Regions from separate parts of the Solidesulfovibrio carbinolicus genome, predicted to be linked through region 4. Evidence: predicted binding sites of a transcription regulator. Region 4 holds the regulator's gene; each other region holds the start of a gene.

Evidence for each region. Region 4 encodes sigma-54, which starts transcription at its own class of promoters, with help from an activator protein. Its sites were predicted from a motif close to CTGGCACGGNNNNTGCTT; they were not measured.
Region 1: a site for sigma-54 is predicted at 1,337-1,354, ahead of nifH (nitrogenase iron protein). Genes of this name have one in related genera too.
Region 2: a site for sigma-54 is predicted at 2,436-2,453, ahead of C3Y92_RS04460 (protoporphyrinogen/coproporphyrinogen oxidase). Genes of this name have one in related genera too.
Region 3: a site for sigma-54 is predicted at 2,572-2,589, ahead of C3Y92_RS06910 (motility associated factor glycosyltransferase family protein). Genes of this name have one in related genera too.

What each region holds. Positions count from the first base shown of each region.
Region 1 covers NZ_CP026538.1:2,265,999-2,270,030, forward strand. The annotation lists gene C3Y92_RS10040 (P-II family nitrogen regulator) at 1-81, opposite strand, end outside; gene C3Y92_RS10045 (P-II family nitrogen regulator) at 93-422, opposite strand; gene nifH (nitrogenase iron protein) at 471-1,295, opposite strand; gene C3Y92_RS10055 (Tex family protein) at 1,826-3,967, opposite strand.
Region 2 covers NZ_CP026538.1:996,164-1,000,195, reverse strand. The annotation lists gene C3Y92_RS04475 (lipoate--protein ligase) at 1-684, shown strand, start outside; gene C3Y92_RS04470 (tetratricopeptide repeat protein) at 796-1,593, opposite strand; gene C3Y92_RS04465 (RNA recognition motif domain-containing protein) at 2,086-2,364, shown strand; gene C3Y92_RS04460 (protoporphyrinogen/coproporphyrinogen oxidase) at 2,482-3,861, shown strand; gene C3Y92_RS04455 (M24 family metallopeptidase) at 4,004-4,032, shown strand, end outside.
Region 3 covers NZ_CP026538.1:1,549,007-1,553,038, forward strand. The annotation lists gene C3Y92_RS06900 (methyltransferase domain-containing protein) at 1-71, opposite strand, end outside; gene C3Y92_RS06905 (cysteine synthase) at 179-2,494, opposite strand; gene C3Y92_RS06910 (motility associated factor glycosyltransferase family protein) at 2,621-4,032, shown strand, end outside.
Region 4 covers NZ_CP026538.1:2,704,164-2,708,195, reverse strand. The annotation lists gene C3Y92_RS12180 (KdsC family phosphatase) at 1-373, shown strand, start outside; gene rpoN (RNA polymerase factor sigma-54) at 505-1,935, shown strand; gene hpf (ribosome hibernation-promoting factor, HPF/YfiA family) at 1,986-2,534, shown strand; gene C3Y92_RS12165 (PTS sugar transporter subunit IIA) at 2,535-2,984, shown strand; gene rapZ (RNase adapter RapZ) at 3,073-3,960, shown strand.

The DNA.
Region 1 (4,032 bases), 440 kb from region 4:
GGCCGGGATGCCCGCGTCGGCCAAGGCCTTCTTGGTCTGGTTCATCTTGTTCATGCGGATGACCGCCATAATCTCCTTCATGACGCGCCCCCTTAGGCTTCCTTGACGCCGGAGGAGATGGTGTACATCTCTTCCACTGGGCTGACGAAGATCTTGCCGTCGCCAAAGGCTCCCTTGGAACCGCTGCGGGCGCTTTCCATGATGGTCTTGATCACGAAGTCCTTGTCGCAGTCGGGCACGACGCAGATGAGCATGACCTTGGGGATCTCGTCGTACTGGATCTCGCCGATCTTGATGCCGCGCTGCTTGCCGCGACCGGCCACGTTGAACTTGGTGACGGCGGGGAAACCGGCGTCCATCAGGGCGGACAGGACTTCATCGGTCTTCTCGGGGCGGACAATCGCTCTGACCATGGTCTGCATATGAAATACTCCTTGCGTGCGTGTGTTGTGTTTTGGAGCAGCGGCGCGCTAGTTGGCGATGCCGAAGTCGACGAGCAGCTTTTCGAGCTGGGCGATTTCCAGGGGCTTGGGAATGACCAGCATCTTGTTCTCGTCGATCTTCTTGGCCAGGGCGCGGTATTCGTCGGCCTGGGCGTGCTCGGGGGAGTAGTCGATGACCGTCTTGCGGTTGATTTCAGCGCGCTGCACCTGGTTTTCGCGGGGCATGAAGTGGATCATCTGGGTGCCGATCTGGCGGCACAGCTCTTCGATCATTTCCTTTTCGAAATCGACCTTACGGCTGTTGCAGATGATGCCGCCCAGGCGCACACCGCCGGTGTCGGCGTACTTGACGATGCCCTTGCAAATGTTGTTGGCGGCGTACATGGCCATCATTTCGCCGGAGCAGACGATGTAGATTTCCTCGGCCTTGCCGTCGCGGATGGGCATGGCGAAACCGCCGCACACGACGTCGCCGAGCACGTCGTAGAAGACGTAGTCGAGCTGCTTGTCTTCCTCGTAAGCGCCGAGCTGCTCCAGGAGGTTGATGGAGGTGATGATGCCGCGGCCGGCGCAGCCGACGCCGGGCTCAGGGCCGCCGGACTCGGTGCACATGGTACCGCCGTAGCCTTCCTTGAGGATATCATCGAGTTCGACGTCTTCGCCTTCCTCGCGCAGGGTGTCGAGAACGGTCTTCTGGGCCAGACCGTGCAGGAGCAGACGGGTGGAGTCGGCCTTCGGGTCGCAACCGACCACCATGACCTTCTTGCCCATTTCCGCCAGCCCGGCGACGGTGTTCTGCGTGGTGGTGGACTTGCCGATGCCGCCCTTTCCGTAGATAGCGATCTTGCGCATTTTGTAATGCCTCCTGCTGCAAAGTTGGAATGCTCTTCTTTAGGCAAGAGTCATGCCAGCGTGCATGGGGCGTGATGCATTTTGTTTAACTTGCTGATATAATAGATTATAAGCGATTAGTCGACTTTGGGTGCTAACAGTCGCCAATGGTTTCGGACATTTTTGTTGCCTTTTGCGCGACAAAAATGTTCGACATAAATGTCGCAAGTCTCTACTCGCGGGAGAAAGGATGCCGGCCACGGATGGCCGCTTCGGGAGGGCGAGGAACCGCGAAGCAGAAGATTGTCACTGTACTTCAGGGTTTTGCGTTGCGAGGCGGACTCCGGACAAGGGGGCCGCCTCACAGGTAAAGAAGGGGAGTGTCTGGGGTTGTTTTGACGAATTTGGAAATAGGGAGGCGCAGAATCAAACGGTCGGCAAGGTCAGACTGCAGGGCGCGACTGCGGTCCGGCCAAGGGCCGCGCTCCAGGCCGCGCGGTCAGCCTTGGGGAGAGACGTGCGCGGCCGGGCGGCGGCGCGGAGCAGGCCCGTTATCCCATGTTTGCTTGCGGCTCGGACTTCATGCTCAGGCTCAGCCGCCCCCTTTCCTTGTCGATGGTCAGCACCGTCACCATGACCTCCTGGCCGGCCGCCACCACCTTGGACGGATCGGCCACGTACGCGTCGGCCAGATGGCTCACATGCACAAGGCCGTCGCGGTGCACGCCCACATCCACAAACGCGCCAAAGGCCGTAACGTTGGTGACCCGGCCCGGCAGCCGCATGCCCGGGCGCAGATCGGCCAGTTCGCTCACCCCTTCGGCAAAGGCAAAGGCCGTAAACGTCGGCCTGGGGTCGCGTCCGGGCTTGGCCAGTTCGGCCAGGATGTCGCGCAGGGTTTCCAGGCCCACGTCGTCGCCGACGTAGCGGGCCGGGTCGATGCCTTCCCGCAGGCTCGCCTTGGCGATGAGGTCGGTCACGGCGCAACCCAGGTCCTTGGCCATGCGCCCGACCAGGGTGTAGCGCTCGGGATGCACGGCCGTGGCGTCCAGGGGCGCTCCGCCGCGAAGGCGCAGGAATCCGGCCGCCTGCTCAAAGGCCTTGGGGCCAAGGCGCTTGACCTTGCGCAGTTCGGCCCGGGAGCGAAACGGGCCGTGCTCCTTGCGGTGGGCCACGATGTTGGCGGCAAGGCCGGGTCCAAGTCCGGAGACGGCGGTGAGCAGCTCCACGCTGGCCGTGTTGAGGTCCACGCCCACGGCGTTGACGCAGCTGGACACGACCTCGTCCAGGGCCTTCCTGAGGGCGGCCTGGTCCACGTCGTGCTGGTACTGGCCCACGCCAATGGATTTGGGGTCGATCTTGACCAGCTCGGCTAGCGGGTCCATGAGCCGGCGGCCGATGCTTACCGCGCCGCGCACGGTCAGGTCGAGGTCCGGGAATTCGTTGCGGGCCGTTTCCGAAGCCGAGTAGATTGATGCTCCGGCTTCGTTGACCAGGATGACCGGCACGCCCAAGCCCAGGTCGGCCACGAAGCGTTCGGTCTCGCGCCCGGCCGTGCCGTTGCCCACGGCAATGGCCTCGATGGCCTGGTCGGCGCACAGCTGGCGCAGGGTCTCGGCCGCCTGGTCCCGCTGGCGCTCGGAACCGGTGGGGAAGATGGTCTCGTAGTGGAGCAGGTTGCCTTGGGCGTCGAGGACGGCCAGCTTGGCCCCGGTGCGAAATCCCGGGTCCAGGGCCAGCACCCGGGCCTGCCCCAGGGGCGCGGCCAGGAGCACTTGCCGCAGATTGGCTGCAAAGATGGCGATGGCCTCCCGGTCGGCCCGGTCCTTGAGGCTGGCGCGCAGCTCGTTTTCCAGCGACGGCCCAAGCAGGCGCTTGTAGGCGTCGGCGGCCGCCTCGGCCACCTGCTCGCTGTCCTTGCCCCGGCCCGTGACGACCAGACGCGTGAGCTGGCGCAGGGCCTCATCCTCGGACGGGCGCAGGGACAGGGCCAGCAGCCCTTCGCGCTCGCCGCGAAACATGGCCAGGGCGCGGTGGCCGGCCACCGCGCGCACGGCTTCGTCGCGTTCAAAAAAATCCCGATAGTTGGCGGCGTCTTGCTCCTTTCCCTTGACCAGCCGCGAGACGATGCGGCCGCGCTTGGCGAAAAGGTCGCGCAGGGCGGCCCGGTTGGCGGCGTCCTCGCTTATGGCCTCGGCCATGATGTCCCGCGCCCCGGCCAGGGCGGCGGCGACGTCGGCCACGTCTTTCTCGGGATTGACGAACCGGGCCGCCTCTTTTTCCGGGGACACGCCGCGCTGGCGCATGAGCAGTTCGGCCAGGGGAGCCAGCCCCCGTTCCCGGGCCATGGCCGCCCGGGTGCGGCGTTTGGGGCGATGGGGCAGGTAGAGGTCTTCCAGCCGGGCCATGTCCGGCGCGGCTTCGATGTCCCGGGCCAGGGCGTCGGTCAAGAGGTCGCGTTCGGTCAGGGATTCCAGGATGGCGGCCCGGCGCTTGTCCAGATCGGCCAGCTGCTGGAGGCGGTCGCGTACGGCGGCCACGGCCACTTCGTCCAGGGAGCCGGTGGCTTCCTTGCGGTAGCGGGCGATAAACGGAATCGTGGCCCCGTCGGCGAGCAGTCCGGCCACGGCCGCCACCTGGCGCGGGGCGACGGACAGTTCCTTGGCGATAAGGGCGGCGTGTTTTTCGATCATGGGGAGCGCCTCCGGGCGCGACCTGTGCGGGTCTTGGTGTCGCGTCCCTTAAAAAATACGCTGGT
Region 2 (4,032 bases), 1.7 Mb from region 4:
TTCACCGCCCCGATTCTGGCGGCGGTGGCGGCCCTGGGCGTAGCGTGCGCTTTCGAGGGCCGAAACGACCTGACCATCGAGGGCCAAAAATTCTCCGGCAACGCCCAGCACGTCTGGCGCGACCGGGTGCTGCACCACGGCACGCTGCTCTTTGACGCCGACGTCTCCCATCTGGCCGGAGCGCTTCGGGTCGATCCCGAAAAATACCGCGACAAGGCCGTCAAAAGCGTGGCCAAGCGCGTCACCAACATCGCCGCCCACCTGCCCGCACCCATGGCCGTGACCGACTTCATGGGCCACGTCATGGGGCATGTCTGCCCGGGCGCGGCCCCGGGCGACTTGGCGCTGGCCCCGGACGAGGCCGCCGGCGCGGCCTCCCTGGCCGAGAGCCGCTACCGGACCTACGACTGGAATTTCGGGGCCTCGCCGGCCTACGGCTTCACCCGGACGCGCCGCACGCCCGGCGGGCTCATCGAGGCCCATCTGGACGTCAAAGGCGGCGTCATCCTTGCGGCGCGGCTTCTGGGCGACTATTTCGGCCGGCGCGACGTGGCCGAGCTGGAAGCGGCGCTGGCCGGCTGCCGCCACGACCGCGACGCCCTGGCCGAGTGCTTGGGCGGGGTGGAGCTGGGCGAGTATCTGCTGGGCGTGGGCGTGGAGGAGTTGGTGGAGTGTTTGTTTTAGGGGACGGAGAGAGGGGAAAGAGGGAAGAAGGAAGAATGCCTCCGGCGGCTGGGGGCCTGATGCCCCCAGACCCCCCAAATGGGAAAAGGATAAAGGGGGTTGCGGGGCCGGTCAGGCGTCTTGCGCGAGCGGGGACGCAGCCCCAGGCGTAGCGTCGCCGACAGCTGCCGTGGCCGCCTGGCGGCGGGCCGCCTTGGCCAGCTTGGCCGCGATGAGAAAACCGGGATTGATGGCCAGACAGCGCTCGGCCGCCTCCACCGCGCCGTCGTACTCCTCCAACTCGTAGAGCACCCGGCCGAGATTAAACAGCAGGTTTTCGTCGTTTTCGCTGACGGCCAGGGCTTTCTCGTAATACGACTTGGCCAGGGCCAACAGCCCGGCCTTGCGCATCCGGATGCCGAATTCGTTGAAAAGAAACTTGTTTTCCGGGCCAAAGGCCAGCTCGATGCCCATGATCTTGTCGAAGATGTCGCGGGCGTCGTCGAGCTTGCCGCCGGACAGATAGGCGTTGCCCAGGCCGAAGATGGCGCGCAGGTTCTCGGCGTCGTAGGCCAGGGCTTTCTGAAAGGATTCCTCGGCCCGCTCCAGCCGGCCGGCCTCCAGGTGCTTCTCGCCGCGATCCAGCTCGGCCTGCATGGCTTCCATGCGCGGCTTGACCAGATTGTAGTACATGAGCGGCTCGGGTTTGAACTTCTGGAGGAATTCCTCATCGCTCACCGGCGTGACCTCGCCGCTGGGCACGCTGTTGCCGTTTAAGGCCTGGATGCTGATGCCCGCCTCGGGCGTTTTTTCGGCGTAATAGTAAAGCACCCGCTCGCCTTCGCGGGTCGTGCCGCTAAAGCCCATTTTATAGGTTTCGCGTACCGACACGGCCACGGCGAAACGCTCGGCCCCGATTTTTCCCGTCATGGCGTCGTACAGCCCTCCCTGACGTTGGCGCGCCGGACGCGTGCCCGAGCACATAGGGACAGGATAGTGCATTTCACGACTGAAAGCATCCTCTTTTCGTCGGAATAAACACCCTCAAGACGGGTTTGGAACAACGCAAACCGGAAAAATTTCAGGATGTAAGGGGAAAAAGGAACAATTTTTCTTGCCAGCCATTGACCGGTTCGGTATCGTTTTCCATGTTCGCTCAAACCCGTGACGACTTCGCGTGTGGTGCGTGACCGTCCTCCCCGTGTTTGCGCGGCGAGACTCTAACGGAGTCTGGAATACGAGTGCGCAACGCCTGCCATATCTTCCTTCGCCGTCCCGACGGACAGGCGCACTCCAACTGTCAGGCCTTCACGGCCCAAGGGCCGATGGGTTTGTCCCGGGGAGGAGCGTAGCCGGCGGGTAGCCCTCCTCCGTCCACGCTTCGCGTTCGCTGACGTCAACCGTTTTGGGAGTCCGTGTCTCATGTCCAAAAACATCTATGTTGGCAACCTGCCCTTCCGCACCACCGAGGAAAGCGTCCGTGACCTGTTTGGCCGTTACGGCCCCGTCCAGTCCGTCAAACTGATTTCCGACCGCGAGACCGGCAAACCGCGCGGCTTCGGATTCGTGGAGATGGACGACGACGCCGCCGCTGACGAAGCCATCCGGGCCCTGGACGGCGCCGAGTTCGAAGGCCGTAGCCTCAAGGTCAACGAGGCCAAGCCCCGCGCTCCGCGTCCCCCCCGCCGCCCGGCCTGGTAAACGCCCGGCGCAACATCTTTCCTCCCGGGACCGGCTCGTCCGGCCCCGGGAGTTTTATTGTCCACTCCCGGCTGGCCCTGTTGTTGCTCGCCTGCCCCCATCCCCCAGGAGGCAACCATGCGCGTCAAATATCTGATCATCGGAGCCGGCCCCACGGGCCTTGGCGCGGCCAACCGCCTGGCCGAACTCGGCGAAAACGATTTTCTCGTCCTGGAACGCCATCCCTATCCCGGCGGCCTGGCCGCCAGCTTCACCGACGCCGCCGGCTACACCTGGGACGTGGGCGGACACGTCGTTTTCTCCCACTACAAAGCCTTCGACAAGCTCCTCGACGAACTGCTTGGCGACGAGGTCCTGCGCCACCAGCGCGAATCCTGGATTCGCCTGGCCGGAACCTTCGTTCCCTACCCCTTCCAGAACAACATCCGCCGACTGCCCCCGGACCTCGTCTGGGAATGCGTCGAAGGGCTGCTGGCCGCCGGCCGCGACGCCGCCGCCGGGGTCCACCCCGATGCGCCGGCCAACTTCCGGGAGTGGATCGACCGGGTGTTCGGCCCGGGCATCGCGCGCCTTTTTATGGTCCCCTACAATTTCAAGGTCTGGGCCCATCCGGCCACGGCCATGTCCCACCGCTGGATCGGCGAGCGCGTCTCGGTGGTGGACGCCGGACGGGTGGTCAAAAACATCATCTACGGCGCCGACGACGTGGCCTGGGGCCCCAACAACACCTTCAGCTTTCCCCTGCGCGGCGGCACGGGCGAGATCTTTCGCCGTCTGGCCGCCCGCTTTGCCGACCGGCTACGCCTGGGCGAGGCCTGCCGCCGGGTCGATGCGGCCGAAAAGACCGTGCTCACCGCCTCCGGCGACATCATCCTCTACGACCATCTGCTGACCACCGGCCCCCTGGACCGTTTCGTCGCCGACCAGCTGGAAGGGGCCAGCCCGGCCATGATCGAGGCGGCCGGACGGCTCAAGCACAGCGGCTCGGTCATCCACGGCCTGGGCTTTGCCGGCGCGCCCCCGGACCCGCGCTGCTGGATGTATTTCCCGGAAGCCGACTGCCCGTTTTATCGGGTCACCAATTTCCACAACTATTCGCCCTTAAACACCCCCGACCCCGACGGCATGATCCCGCGCAGCCGGGCGTTCATGACCGAGACCAGCTTTTCCGCCCACAAGCCGGCCGACTTCGCCGGCCTGGAGCGGGCCACCGTGGACGGCTTGGTCGCCACAACGCTTTTGGCCCCGGCCGACGTCGCCGGCCAGAACGCCTCCTGGGAAATGCGGGTGGACTACGCCTACCCCATCCCCTGCCTGGAGCGCGACGCCGCCCTGGCCGTGCTCCAGCCGGCCCTGGAGCGCCTGGGCATCCAGTCCCGGGGACGCTTCGGCGGCTGGAAATACGAGGTCGGCAACATGGACCACTCCATCATGCAGGGCATCGAGTGGGCCCAGCGGCACGTCCTGGGACAACCGGAAACCGTCTACGCGCTTTAACAACCTGCCTCCGACGCGTCGGCCAGCCGAGGGCGCAGGCGTTTCCTCGCGCCATATCCCGTCCGACCGCCGGCCGGTTGACGTCGCCGGCCCGATCTGAAACACCTTCGCGGGCGGGCGCGTCCCGCCTGAAGGAGATGCCATGACCGCCACCGCCACAAGCGGCTGCCC
Region 3 (4,032 bases), 1.2 Mb from region 4:
CAGCGCACGAAAACGTCGGGATCGGTCGTCCGGTCGCAGCCGGCGAATCCCGTGGCCAGATAGTCGCTCATGGCTAGTGTCGCGTCCCTTAAAGAATACGATAGTATTTTTTAAGAAAAATAAATGGTTTTAGGGCGTTGACTACAAAACACCATATGCGCTTTTCGCGGACGCGACACTAGCCCTGGCCCGCAGGCGGCCGGGCGGCGAAAAGGCGCGCGCCCCCGGGGCCATCTTCCAGGCGCAGCCCCATGGCCTCGATGTCGCGGCGCAGGGCGTCGGCCTGGGTGAAATCTTTGGCCGCCCGGGCTTGCCCCCGGGCTTCGATGAGCCGGGCCGCCTCGGCCGGCCAGTTGGGGGGCGACAGCGGCAGACCGGCCGGGTCGAGCAGGCCGAGGGCGGCGTCGGCGGCGGTCAAAGCGGCCAGATGGCGGGCGGCGTCGGCGCTGCTCAGGGTCCCGGCGGCCAGTCCGGCGTTGGCCTGGCGGGCAAAGGCAAAAAGGGCCGGCCAGAACTGGGCCACGGACAGGTCCTCGGCCAGGGCGGCCTCCAGGGCCGCTTCCAGCCCTTCGGCCTCGGCCTGGGCCGCGCCCGAGGGCTGTCCCTCTCCGGCGGCCAGAGTCAGGCCGGCGGCCAGCTCCTGGATGCGCGTCCGGTTGCGTTCCCACATGGCCAGGGCCTCGGGCGCGGCGCAAAGGGGCTTGTGGTAGCTCGTGGAGAGCAGCCAAGCCCGCACGGCCAGGGGATGGACGCCGTAGCCGAGCAGATCGGCCAGGGTCGGCACGGCCTGGGCTCCTTCGCGGCCGCAGATGCGCCCGCCAACCAGCCAGACGGCCGGGGCCAGCCCGGCCCCGCCAGCCCAGACGGCACGCAGGTTCTCGATGTGCGGGAAGGTCTTGTCCTCGTCGGTGGCCACCACCGTCACGGCCGGCAGGGTGCGCACGGCCGCCGAGGCCATCTGGAGAAACCAGCTCGGCCGCACGTTGCCCCAGGCCGTGGCCCAGACGTCGCCGGCCTTGAGGTCCTTGAGGCTCACGCGTTTTAAAAGCGTGAAATCCCGGGGATGGTCCTTGGCGTAGGAGTCGAGGTCCACGGTCTTGCCCAGGCACAGCTTGGTCATGTCGAGGCCGAGCAGGCCGCCGTAGGCCTTGTCCCGGGCCACGTCGAAATAGACGCTGCGCAGTTTTTCGTAGGCCAGGCCCTTGTCCATGAGCTTGCGGGCCAGGGCCATGGCCTCGTCCATGGCCTCGCCGGCCAGGGGAAAGACCGCGTCGGCCACGCCCAGGCTGGCGGCCAGGGCGGCGACCTGCTCCCGGGCCTTCTCGGCGTACTCCCGGCACTTGCGCCCGGCCGCCCGCGAGGCCTCCAGGCAGCGGTCGTCCAGGTCGGCCAGGCCCACGGCCAGGGTCGGCCGGCCGCCGGAGCGGGCAAGGGTGCGCCGCAACACGTCCAGGGTGACGATGCGCCGCCAGGCGTCCAGGTCGCCGGGCTCGGACAGGGGCGGGCCGAAGGTGAAAAGCCCGGGCGCGGCCGCAGCCGGGTCGAGATGGACCGGTTCGGGCTGGCCGACGCTGGTGAGCGCCACGCCCTTTTTCTCGGGCGCGGCAAAAAGGGTGGTGGACAGGTAGCGCTCGCCGCTGTCGGCCAGGATGACCACGATGAGCCCCTCGGCCAGTTCCCCGGCCAGCCGCGCCGCCGCCGCCATGGCCGCGCCGCCGCTCATGCCGGCCAGGATGCCTTCGTCCCGGGCCAGCCGCCGGGCCATGGCAAAGGCGTCCTCGTCCTCCACCGGCACGATGGCGTCCAGGGCGTGCTTGTTAAATATGCCCGGCGGATAGGACTCCTGCATGTTTTTGAGGCCCTGGATCTTGTGGCCGGGCCGTGGCTCCACCGCCACCACGGTGATGGCGGGGTTCAGTTCTTTTAATTTCTTGACCAGCCCCATGGCCGTGCCCGAGGTGCCCAGGGCGGCCACCACGTGGGTGACGGCTCCGCCCGTGGATTCGAAGATCTCCACGGCCGTGGCCGCGTAGTGGGCCTCGATGCTGGCCGGGTTGTTGAACTGGTCCATGAGCACGTAGCGGTCGGGCTCTTCCCGGGCCAGGCGGTAGGCTTCCTCGATGGCCCCATCCGTGCCCCGATTGCCCGGGGTGAGTACGATTTCCGCGCCGTAGGCCCGCATGATGCGCTTTCTTTCCTCCGAGGCCGAGGCCGGCATGAGGAGCTTTAACGGATAGCCCTTGACGGCGCAGACCATGGCCAGGCCGATGCCGGTGTTGCCCGAGGTGGCCTCGATGACCGTGCGCCCGGAGGTGAGTTCCCCCGAGCGTTCGGCCGCCTCGATCATGGCCAGGGCCACCCGGTCCTTGATGGAGCCGCCGGGGTTTCGGGACTCGATCTTGGCGCAGATGGTCACGCGCGGATTGGGGCAAACCCGGCGCATCCGCACCAGCGGGGTCTTGCCGACCAGGGACAACACGGAATCGTGGATCATGGCGCGCCTCTCGGAAATTTGGCCCGCATTCGTCCGGGCAGGGTCCGTGGTAGGCAAAAAACCGCCAACCGGCAAGAGTGGCAGGAAATTTGCTTGGGCTTGGCCAGTTCAACCAAGGAAGGGGCCATGGAGATCAACAAGTACCTTGCCGACAACCTGGCGTATCTGGCCGAGACCGGCGACCCGGTCGGGCGCTGGCTGGCCGAGGAAAATCCCGATCCGGCCATTGTCCACGAGCGGCTGCACCGCAACGCCTCGGGCATCGTGGACTGGCGCATGGACGACGGCGTGGGGCTGTTCGAGAAGCTGCCGCCGCCGTTTTTCTACCGCGACTGGCGGCCCAAGGAGCAGCTTGAGGGCGCGGGCACCATCATTGTCGGCGTGGGCATCGGTTATGGCCTCAACCACGTGCTGACCGGCACGCCGGATTCCCACAAGGTGCTGGTGGCCGAACCCCGGCCGGAAATGCTCCTGGCTTGCCTGGGCCAGACCGATTACCGGCCTTATCTGCGCCATGGCAAGCTGCGTTTCGTGCCGCCCCGGGCGGCCGACATTGAGTTGGCCATCCAAAATTTTGACGTGAGCTTCCTGTTTTCCCGGGTCTGGCTGCGAAACGATCTGGCCTGTCAGCAGATAGGGCCGGAATATCCCCGCCTGGGGGCGCTGGTCAAAGCCAAGATGGAAAGCCTGTCGGTGGAGCTCACCACGTTGCGCCACAAGCAGGAAGTCATGGTCGGCAACGAACTGCGCAACTACTCCCGGGCCATGGACGAGGGCAGTCTGGCCCGCATGGCCGGCATGGCCAAGGGATTGACGGCCGTGCTGCTTGGCGCGGGGCCGTCCCTGGCCGAGTTCGCGCCGGTGCTGCGGGAGCACCGGGACAAGGGCTTTTACGCCGCCGCCCTCCAGACCCTGCCGGCGCTTGAACGGCTGGGCATCAAGCCCGACCTGTGCCTGGCCATCGACTTTAACGACAACATGATGCAAAGCCTGGATAATTTGCGCGACCTGTCGTTTGCGGCCGATATCCCCTTTGTCTATTCCACCAAGATGGACCCGGCGGTGGTGGCCCGTTATCCCGGGCCGCGCATCCCGTTGTGGACCCAGGGCGGCATCGGCACCTATGTGCTCAAGGACCAGGAGCTGGTGCTGGACGCTGGCGGCAACGTGTCGGTGACGTTGGAGCGCCTGCTGGGCTGGGCCGGGGCCGAACGCTTCGTGTTCGTCGGCTGCGACCTGTCCTGGCAGGGCGAGCGCACCCACGTGGACGGCCACCACAACGCCGTCTGGGTGCACACCTACAATCCCCGCGACGATGTGAAGCTTAAAAACCTGCACGGCCAGACCATCTACACCCACATGGGCTTTCTGGCCGCCAAGCGCGACATCGAAAAGGATATCAATGCCTCCTCGGCCGGTTTTTTCAACCTCTACGGCGGCGGCGTGGTCATTGACGGCGCGGTCAACGTGGGGCCGACCGATCTGGCTTCGGGCGATTTGTTCGCCAGCCGGGGCGCGGCCAAGGATGTGTTCCTTGA
Region 4 (4,032 bases):
GGCGGCGGGACTGGCCGTGGCGGTCATAAGCGGCCTGGACAGCCCGGCCGTGGCCGCCCGGATGCGGGAACTGGGCATCGAGGAGTACCACCCCGGCCACTACCGCAAGGTGGGTGTGCTGGAAGGCATTCTCGCCCGGGCCGGGTTGGCCCCGCATCAGGCCGCCTTTCTCGGCGACGATTGGGTGGACGCCGGCCCCATGGAGCTGGTCGGGCTGCCCATGGCCGTGGCCGACGCCCAGCCGGAGATCCTTGATCTGGCCTTGTGGGTGTCGCGGCGCGGGGGAGGGCAGGGCGCGGTGCGCGAGGCCGTGCGTTATATTTTGGCCGCCAAGGGCCGGTTGGAAGCCGCCTACCAGTGGTTCCTCGGCTGAAGGCCGATAGTGCCGATTGCCACAAGGCTTCAATTGTGGCATGGTTTTTGTTGGGCGGGGTGGCCCTCGTCCGGGCAAGGCCCACAGACAATTCCCGATAACGTCAACGACATTCGAGCACGGCGGTAAGCATGGCCCTGGAACTGCGGCAGCAACTCAAGCTTTCCCAACAGCTGGTGATGACCCCCCAGCTGCAGCAAGCCATCAAGCTCTTGCAGCTGTCGCGGCTGGAGCTGCTTGAAAGCGTGCAGCAGGAGCTTTTGGAAAATCCTCTTCTGGAGGAATCCGTCGAGGAGGACCGCCAGCCCGAACGCGTCATGGTCGAGGACAACAACGGCCCCACGGGAGCCGACGCGGCCATCGAAAAGGAACTGCTCAAAAACGCCGAGTGGGACGACTACCTTGGCGATTTCGCCAGCACGAGCAAGCAGTCCCTGTCCCGCGACCTGGAAGTGCCCGAGGAGGGCATGGCTTTCGACGCCCGTTTGGCCTCCAAGCCGTCCCTCGACGGCCACCTCGGCTGGCAGATGCACCTGTCTAATTTTACGGCCAAGGAAGTCGAGATCGGCGAGACCATCGTCGGCAGCCTCAATTCCTCGGGCTATCTGCGGGCCACGGTGGAGGAAATCGCCGGCATGGCCAACGCCGACCCGGCCCATGTCGAAAAGGTGCTCCACCGTCTCCAGCGCTTCGATCCCGTGGGCGTGGCCGCCCGCACTCCCAGCGAATGCCTGCTCATACAAATCGAGGTCTACGGCTATGACGATCCCATCCTGATCGAACTCGTTCGCGAGCATCTCGAAGACCTCGAAAAGAAGCGCTACAAGCCCCTGGCCAAGAAATTTCACCTGACCATGGAAAAGCTCAAGGAATACCTGGAGCTGATCCAGACCCTCGATCCCATGCCCGGGGCCAGCTATGGTTCGGGCGACCCGATCTACGTCAGCCCGGACGCCTTCGTCTACAAGTACGGCGAGGACTTCGTCATCCTGCTCAACGAGGAGGGGATGCCGCGCCTGGGACTCAACATGTCCTACACCGACGGCAGCCTGCCGCGAAACGACAAGGACAAGGACTACCTCCAGGATAAGATGCGTTCGGCCATGTGGCTCATGAAGAGCCTGTACCAGCGCCAGCGCACGCTTTATAAGGTTTTGGAGAGCATCGTGAAGTTTCAGCGCGGCTTTTTCGAGGACGGCGTGACCCGGCTGCGGCCGCTGATCCTCAAGGACGTGGCCGACGACATCAGCATGCATGAGTCCACCGTCAGCCGCATCACGTCCAACAAGTACGTGGCCACGCCCCACGGCATTTTCGAGCTCAAGTTCTTTTTCAACAGCGCCCTGGAGCTCGACGACGGCGGCACCGTGGGTTCCGAATCGGTCAAGGCCATGATCAAGCGGATTATTTCCGGCGAGAACGCCAAGAAGCCCATCAGCGACGAGGCCATCGCCGACATGCTCAAAGACGAGCTGCAAATCAACATCGCCCGGCGAACCGTGGCCAAGTACCGCACGGCCATGGGAATCGAGTCGTCGTCGAAGCGCAAGGCGGTTTTCTGATGCTTCGGGCCGGGATTCCGGCCCCTCACCACGCCAGCCTGGAGGATTCTATGAACATCACCTTTAATTTCAAGAATTTCGAGCCGTCTGACCATTTGCGCGATTATGCCAGGAAGCGCTTTGAAAAGCTTGGCAAGTACACCTCGTCCACCGACACCTCGGAAGTCCAGGTCAACCTGGCCGTGGAAAAGACCCGGCAGATGGCCGACGTCATCTTCCTGGCCGACAATATGCATATCTCGGCCCATGAAACCTCCGAGGACATGTACTCCACCATTGACCTGATCCTCGACAAGATCGAGGCTCAGGCCAAGAAGTTCCGCGAGAAGCAAAAGGACCGCCGCCGCCAGACCGTGGAGCAGGTCCGCATGGACGTCATCAGCATCAGCGAGGACGCCGCCGGCGGCCGCGTGCCCACCATCATCGAAACCGACGAGTACCAGCCCAAGCCCATGGCCGTGGAAGAAGCCGCCATGCAGCTTGAGGCCCTCAAGTACGAATTTTTGGTGTTCATCAACTCCGAAACCGAACGGCCCAACGTCATCTACCGCCTGCGCAACGGCGACTTCGGCCTCATCGATCCTGGAACGGGCGCTTAGATGCGGTTAGAGGACTATCTCCAGCCCGAGTTCGTCATCGGGAATCTTGCGTCGGAGTCCAAGTCCGAAGTGTTGGCCGAGCTCGTGGCCCCCATCAAGAAGCAGTGGCCCGATTTTGACGCCAAACGCGCCCATCAGGTGCTGCTCGACCGGGAAAACCTCGGCACCACGGGCATCGGCGACGGGGTGGCCATTCCCCACGGCAAGATGGAGAGCCTCGAACGCATCGTCATCGTCGTCGGGAGAAGCCTTGCGGGCGTCAGCTTCGATGCGCTGGACTTCAAGCCCTGCCGCATCTTCTTCCTGGTGCTCGCGCCCGAGCATGTCGCGGGCCTGCATTTGCGCATTCTGGCCCACATCTCGCGGCTTTTGTCCGACGAATCCTTCCGGCGGGCCTTTTTGGCCGCCGAAACCGACGAGGCCTTGCGGCAGGTGCTCGCCGCCGCCTAAGGCTGCCTGAAAAAACGTTTCCCGCGCGTTTGTCGTCACACAAACGCGCGGGAAATTTGTTAAGCCCTTGGGCCGGAAGGTGAATGCCATGGAACATGCGGCCAGGGAACTCCCCGTCGTTATCTTGACCGGCCTGTCCGGGTCCGGAAAATCCACAGCCCTTCGCGTCTTCGAGGACCTGGGTTTTTTTTGCGTGGACGGGTTGCCGGTCAGCCTCGTGCCCAAGCTCATGAGCCTTTTCGACGACAAGGGCGGCCAGCGCTACAAAGGCCTGGCCCTGGGCATGGACGTGCGCCAAGCCGACCTCGACACCGACTGGGGCGCGACCCTGGCCGAGGTGCGGCGCAAACAGGACCTCACCCAGATCATCTTTTTCGAGGCCGACAACGGCGAGATCATCCGCCGCTACGCCACTACTCGCCGCCCGCATCCTTTGGAAAGCGCCGAGAGGGGCCTTGAGCAAGCGGTCGTGGCCGAGCGCGAACGCATGCGCCCCCTTCGCGACGCCGCCGACATGGTGCTGGACACCACCCATTTCACCATCCACGATCTGCGCCGCAAGCTCCAGGAGAAATGGGCTTCCATCCGGCCCACCGCCGGAACCCTCAAGGTCCACGTCATGAGCTTCGGCTTCAAGTACGGCCCGCCCTCCGAGGCCGACATGGTTTTCGACCTGCGCTTTTTGCCCAATCCCTATTTCAACAAGGAACTGCGCGAGCGCACGGGCAAGGAAGCGGCGGTGCGCGATTACGTCCTGGCCGAGGAACCGGGCCGGGAGTTTTTGCGCCGGCTGACCGAATTTCTGCTCTATCTGCTCCCGCTGTACGCCAAGGAAGGGCGTTACCGCCTGACCCTGGCCTTTGGCTGTACCGGCGGCCGCCACCGTTCGGTGGCCGTGGCCGAGTCGGTCTTTGACACGCTCTCCAAGGCTGGCTACAATATCTCCCTTGAACATCGGCACATTGAACGCGGCTAGGCCGCAGGTCTTAAGCGCTACGGCAACGGGGGTTGCCGGCGAGAGCGGCGGGGCGGTTTACCCGGCCCAGGG